One region of the Laceyella sacchari genome, then DNA from elsewhere that is predicted to be linked to it. Evidence: riboswitches for the same ligand, from Rfam matches in the RefSeq annotation. Region 1 holds a riboswitch; the other holds the start of a gene.
What was found. Region 1 has a riboswitch for lysine ahead of NYR52_RS01590 (amino acid permease). Riboswitches for the same ligand answer to the same signal wherever they lie in the genome.

Region 1 (3,393 bases):
GGTTTGGCGGCATCAGCATGATGGCCATGGTGCTGCGCGACGCGACACGCTCCAACAATCTCGACACCATGTCGCGCGCATTAAATCGCGCCCAACGCTGGAATATGGGCATGTTTATGCCCCTTGCGGTGTTGGCCCTGATCACGGGTATATACATGATGATGCAAGTGGACGGTGAGATGCCGCTGTGGCTGATCGTCAAAGAGCGTCTCGGCAGCGTGGTTGTCCTTTTGTTCATCTTGTTTGTCGTCATTTACGGCCGCAAGGCGCTGAATCAAGTGCAAACCAGCGGCATCGAGAGCGCAAAAGCGGAGTCTATCATCAAGCGATACATCATGTTGCTTTATATATCACTATTGCTGATGGCGGTACTGATCTTCTTCGCCACCGTCAAATTGGCATAAACAAGCAAAAGCTTCATGGCTATTTGGTCATGAAGCTTTTTATTTGCCGCTACAAACAGGGCAGACGTCCTTCTTGCGTCGCTCTCCATTGCCATCTAGTCCGCTTACAAAAAAACCCCAGCGGAACACTTCGTTCGCACCGGGGTTGTTATTATTATCTTGTCGTGTGCAGCTTGTCTAATCAATCATCCAACTCGCATTTATCCAATGGGATGAGCTTGGTTTTCTTCGTCCATTTATAACCGAGATAAAAGGCCAAGAACACAGGAATACCGATATATGAAACCAACAGCCCATACCAGTCAATCGTTTGTCCCAACAATGCTTGGTAGTTTTGTCCCACAATCACGATCAAGCAGAGGGTAAAAGCAAACAGCGGCCCAAACGGGAACCACTTGGCTTTGTATGGCAGGTCGGCCAAGTCTCTTCCTTGACGCACATAGGCACGGCGGAAACGGTAGTGGCTAATCGCAATTCCCAGCCATGCGATAAAACCGGTCATGCCGGACGCGTTCAGCAACCAAATGTAGATCGTCCCTTCCCCAACCAACGAAGCGAGGAAAGCCAATCCCCCGATCAACGCCGTAGCCAACAACGCATAAATCGGCACGCCATTTTTCGTCAGTTTGGCAAAAATCTTTGGCGCCTTCCCTTCTTTAGCCAGCATCCACAACATTCTTGTGGAAGCGTACATCCCCGAGTTGCCAGCGGACAAGACAGACGTCAATATCACCGCATTCATCACGGAAGCGGCAAAGGCGAAACCAGCGCGTTCAAACACCAGTGTGAACGGACTTTTGGCGATAGCATCTACATCTCCACCGGCTAAGTTCGGATGCGTATACGGAAGAATTGTGCCAATCACCAAAATCGCCAAACCATAGAACAACAAGATCCGCCAAAACACTTGCCGAATCGCCCGCGGCACGTTTTTGCTTGGGTTCTCACTCTCTCCCGCGGCCACGCCGACCAGTTCCGTCCCTTGGAATGAAAAACCAGCAATCATAAATACGCTGATGATCCCCATCAACCCGCCGCTAAATGGTGCCTCTCCCACCGTCCAGTTCTTGGTGCCGACGGCTTGTCCACCCAGAATGCCGACAATCATCAACAAACCGACCACAATAAAAATGATCACTGTTGCCACTTTGATGAAGGAAAACCAATACTCCGATTCACCATATCCTTTGACCGATAACGCATTCAAGGCGAACATCAGCGCCAGAAACAACGCACTCCATAAGATGGCAGGCGAATCAGGGAACCAATATTTCATGATAATCGAGCCTGCCGACAATTCCACTGCAATGGTGATCGCCCAATTGTACCAATAATTCCAACCCAAAGCGAAACCGAAGGCCGGGTCAACAAAACGGCTGGCATATGTGCTGAAGGAGCCGGAGACTGGCATATAGGTGGCCAACTCCCCCAGGCTGGTCATCAAGAAGTACACCATCATACCAATGGCCATGTATGCGACCAACGCCCCTCCAGGGCCCGCTTGTTGAATCGCGGAGCCGCTGGCCAAAAAGACCCCTGTCCCGATGGAGCCGCCGATGGCAATCATCATCAGATGCCTGGCTTTTAAGTCGCGTTTCAAATCGCCACCCGATTTTCCTCTGCTCATGAAAAAACACCTCTCTACTGTTATAGTATGGCGAGGTGGTCAGGATAATAAAAATACCGCCCAATGACGATGCACCTGATTTGGACGGCATATTACCATACCCACACCAAATCCCCGCAAGATAGCGCAACACATTTGCTTGGCAGGCAAATGTGACAGTGCTGCCCCTATTCGAGCACAGCCCCAGCCTCATTGATCAGAGAACACAATGAAGCTTCGGCGGTCTTTCCTTTCATTGATTTTCGCCGACTTCTCTGTGTCTCCAATCAACTACTCATAAAAACCGCGACCTCTACCTCACCGAAGAGATCCGATGAGGGTTTACCTATTCGATTTCTGGTTCATATGTAACGAGTATAAGCTAACCTTTGTCATTTTTCAATGTAATTATACAGGTAAAACATACTAAAACCATTTAATAATCTCAACCAAACGTCTGCCTTATTTGTCTGCAAGTGAAAAAACGGCATGAAAGCTTATCAAGCTTGCATCTAGTTCAATAAAGGCAAGTCCCGGCACGTAAAAGCATACCATGTAGTAGTTTAATCAAGCGAAGCGGATGGGAGAAACGCTGATGGAAAGTTGGTTTCATTTTTTGCTGCTGGGTTTGGCCTTGTCCACCCCCGTCGGACCAGCCAACCTGGAAATGATCAAACTTGGCATGAATCGGGGGTTTTATTTGTCATGGCTGGTAGGATTGGGTGACGTTTTTTCCAATCTGTTTTTCATGCTCATTCTGTTGTATGGGGTGTCAGATTGGCTTGTACATGAATGGGTACGCGCCATCTTCTCCATCATCGGTGGGCTTTTCCTCATTCAATTGGGCCTGCGTTCCAACTTGACCGTCTCGTTGCTTTCCGTTTCCTTTCCAGATCCGGTTTCAGCGATGATGAAAGGATTTTGTCTTGGCTTGATCAACCCCAGTGATCTGTTGTCTTGGCTTGGCATCTACAGTAGCATCAGTCAACAATCCATTGACTTCATCTGTTCCGCTTTTGCTTGGCTCCTGCTTGGCTCCTGTCTGTGGAACTCCTTGCTCTCCTTTGTGGTCAGCCATTGTCGGCATTTTGTCAAACCCACCTTTCTGCAAATCTTTATGCGAGGAGCGAGCCTGCTCCTAGCCGTCTATGGCGCCAGCTTCCTCATCCGGGGTGTAAGCCACTTCATTTTCAACGAATAAGCCGACCCACTCGCTCAAGGTGAACCCCTTTTTCAACGCAATCAGTTTAAAAAATGTAAGATTTCCTCTGTATTCGTGGTAATGACTTCATCATAACTTGGATAAGGATAGCCAAGTCTTCCGGCTTTTTCATAAGCAGGCGATGGCCAAATGCATCCAGCCAAAAATCATTCTCTTTAAAT
Region 2 (3,393 bases), 770 kb from region 1:
AGTGCGATTGTCGGCATCACAGTAGACGCAAATCCTTCCCACGTGGCCACCGGCAAAAGTTCCCACTCGACCCCCAAATATTTTTGCAGTATCGGGGCCAGCACAAAGCTAGGCACAGAAATCCCTAACACCGCCACCATCATGGAGAAATAGTCCAGCAACCTGTTTTGTCTGAGTGCAGCCAAGACACCCAAAGCAAGACCCGCCACAACCGCTACCAACAACGCTTGCGCCCCCAACTGGGCCGAGACAGGAAAGCCTTCCGCCACAATCTCATTAATCGTGCGGGTTTCATATTTGAAGGAAGGGCCCAAATCCAGCATCACCAGATTTTTCATATAATGGATATACTGAACGGGCAGCGGATCATCCAATTGGTAGTATGCATACAAGTTACGCAACACTTCTTCGGGAAGTTTCTTTTCATTGCTGAACGGATCACCTGGAATCGCTTTCATCATCATGAATGTGACCGTCGCGATCACCCAGAGTGTCAACACCATCTGTAACAATCGGGACATCACATATTTGACCAACACCAACACCCCCTAAAACAAAAATAGATAGATCGATTCAATTATTTTAATCATCACCTAAACAATGATTTTCAGTCAATAAATAATTTTATCATTAATCAGTTTATTATAATTCCACTTAGCTTTCTCAGCGGAATAGGGATACTGATCTACTCCGGTCTATTATATGAGATGAAATTACAGAATAGAAAAGGCAGTCCGCCCTCCCCAGACAGACTGCCTCGCTTGTCTACACCTTCACTTCGATCCGGTCCAAACCAAACGCCGAATGTAGGCGGCGCGCCCCTTCCAGAGCCTGCTCCCGCTCCACTACGCAGGAAATTTTAATCTCGGAAGTGGAAACCATTTTCACCCGAATGCCCGCTTCGCTTAACGTGGCAAACATCTTGGCCGCTACGCCCGGGCGAGCCATCATCCCCACGCCCACCGCGGAAACCTTGGCCAATCCCCCTTCATACAAAATCTTGGCAAAGTCCAACTCACTTTGCGCCGCCTCCAATACCTGCCGCGCTTCCAAGCCTTCTTCTTCATTCACGCTGAAAGCCACATCAACCCGTTCATGATCATGTTCGCTCTGAACGATGATGTCCACATTGATATGCGCCTCGGCCAACAATCCAAACAGCCGCGTTAACGTTTCTTCATGATTCGGCAATCCCAACACCTTGATTCGTGCTACTTGCAGGTCGTGTGCGATGCCGCTGACATGATGCGAGGTTTCCATCTCATTTTCCCCCTTAATCCAAGTGCCTGATTCATTGACAAAGCTAGAGCGCACCACTAATTTCACCTTATTCCGCAACGCGGCTTCCACCGAACGGGGATGAAGCACGCCCGCCCCCAAGTGAGCCAGTTCCAACATCTCTTGGTATGAAATCTCATCCATCTTCTGCGCCGCCGGAATTACGCGGGGATCTGCCGTATACACGCCTTCGACATCTGTGTAGATTTCGCAATAATCGGCTCCCAGAGCAGCCGCCAATACAACGGCCGTCGTATCTGAGCCGCCCCTTCCCAATGTCGTGATCTCCCGTTGAGAAGAAATCCCTTGAAACCCGGCGACGACCACAATTTCCCCTTGATCCAACGCAGTAGTGATCGTCTCCGTATCCACATCATGAACCATCGCCCGGCCATGGACACAATCGGTGGTAATCCCTGCTTGCCAGCCAGTAAGCGAACGAGCTTTCAATCCTTTCCGATGCAAGGCCATGGTTAATAACGCGATGCTCACTTGTTCGCCTGTCGCAAGCAACATATCCATCTCACGGGGAGAAGGGTGTGGATGAATCTCTTTGGCCATCCCAACCAATTGATCCGTGGATTTTCCCATCGCCGACACCACTGCCACACAACGCTTCCCTTGTTCATAGGTACGAGCTATGATCTCTGCCACGGCTTGAATCCGTTCAATGCTTCCTACCGAGGTACCGCCAAACTTTTGCACCACGATGCTCATGCTTACTCTCCTCTCGATTCTGCATAGTCGGCTGGGGCTTGACCGGCAAAGCAAACTGACCCCTAAAAGCGGCGGACAAACCGGTTTTCCATAAACCGATGGCTAAAAAAACCGCAGATATGAATCAGACATGACCCAGAAAGGCCTGTAAAAAAACAGAAAAGGCCACAGCAGAGAATCGCTCGCTGTCGCCTTTGTTTTTTTTGCTCCAGCTCGCTCATCTACTGCGGATTAGCGCTTCACAAAAGCAACCCATGTACTTTTGTGACAGTCCTGTTCCTGTTCGGATACAGTCCCAGCCTGCTTTCTGTCGGGTCTTCCAGCAAACTTCGGCGGCGTTTCCCTTTCCTTGTCCATCAACGGCCCGTCCTCCGAACAAGTACTCATGAAACCCGCGCCTCTACTCCACAATGAGTGGCGAGAATTCAAATAAAATATTAATTTTTATGATATTAACACAGCTCGATCCAAATTGGCAAGGGCGAAAAAAACATTTGCGCAAAACATTTTCACACTGATTCTTTATGATAAACATATAAATCACAATATATTTGAGGGATGAAGCGGATGATCAAATATCCTCGCACACGCCATTTGTCGGGACTGCAACCCGAACTGGCTTGGCGGGAAGCGGGAGATGTTGGTGCAACTCGTCCGGCATAACGGTTTGCCACTATGTTTTTTTGAAAAGCCTGACCCCGAGAAGGCGGTGGTTGGCACCAGCTGGCAGATCCGCCTCGATTGGGTTGCCATGTTGACCGAAGCTGATGTGCGCGGGCGAATTTGCCCGGACCAAGCGGAATTATTGGATCGGATCGACGACTTGCTATATGACGATACTGACTTTGAAATCATCCGGATCTCCCAGTCGTTTCTTTGGATCGCATTCGGCAGCCGCATCCCCCCTACAGCCAATCAGAGGGAAGTGGTTCGCCTTGCCAAAGATGAAGCCAAATACCGGCTACGACGAAAACAACCATTTATCTGGAACGCCACCAATCTTTGTCGGCATTTGCGCGTACCACTTGTAGATCTATTCGCATCCTATAGTGCGCATGTTAGCATCGTGTATATCGTGTATATCGTGTATATCGTGTATATCGACGCGTCGCTTGCGCTGTTGTTGTCCCGTAATCGCGACCGGAAACAGGCCGTTCCCGCAGCAACGATCCGCAAGCTGATGCAAAGATTAGAGGTTTCTGCAGCCGAAGAAGCGCACCAAGTAAGGTGGATCGAAAGCAAACAAGCCTGACTCCCTATGGAAGCCAGGCTTCTCTTTCACCCGTTAGCTGGCATAATGCTTTAAAACCTTTTGCAAACGGAGCGAAGCTTCAATCGAGCCTTTTACTTTCAGCTTGCCCATCATCACTGCTGTCGTCGCTCCCAATTTTCCCGTGA

Region 2: another riboswitch for lysine. It lies ahead of NYR52_RS05320 (aspartate kinase); the one in region 1 lies ahead of NYR52_RS01590 (amino acid permease).

Annotation. Positions count from the first base shown of each region.
Region 1 is NZ_CP103866.1:290,712-294,104, reverse strand. It holds gene NYR52_RS01595 (DUF2269 family protein) at 1-404, shown strand, start outside; gene NYR52_RS01590 (amino acid permease) at 586-2,031, opposite strand; lysine riboswitch at 2,146-2,334, opposite strand; gene NYR52_RS01585 (LysE family translocator) at 2,606-3,211, shown strand; gene NYR52_RS16685 (aminoglycoside 6-adenylyltransferase) at 3,258-3,393, opposite strand, start outside.
Region 2 is NZ_CP103866.1:1,057,059-1,060,451, reverse strand. It holds gene NYR52_RS05325 (ABC transporter permease) at 1-536, opposite strand, end outside; gene NYR52_RS05320 (aspartate kinase) at 766-1,995, opposite strand; lysine riboswitch at 2,220-2,406, opposite strand; gene NYR52_RS05315 (AAA family ATPase) at 2,633-3,247, shown strand; gene NYR52_RS05310 (SCP2 sterol-binding domain-containing protein) at 3,281-3,393, opposite strand, start outside.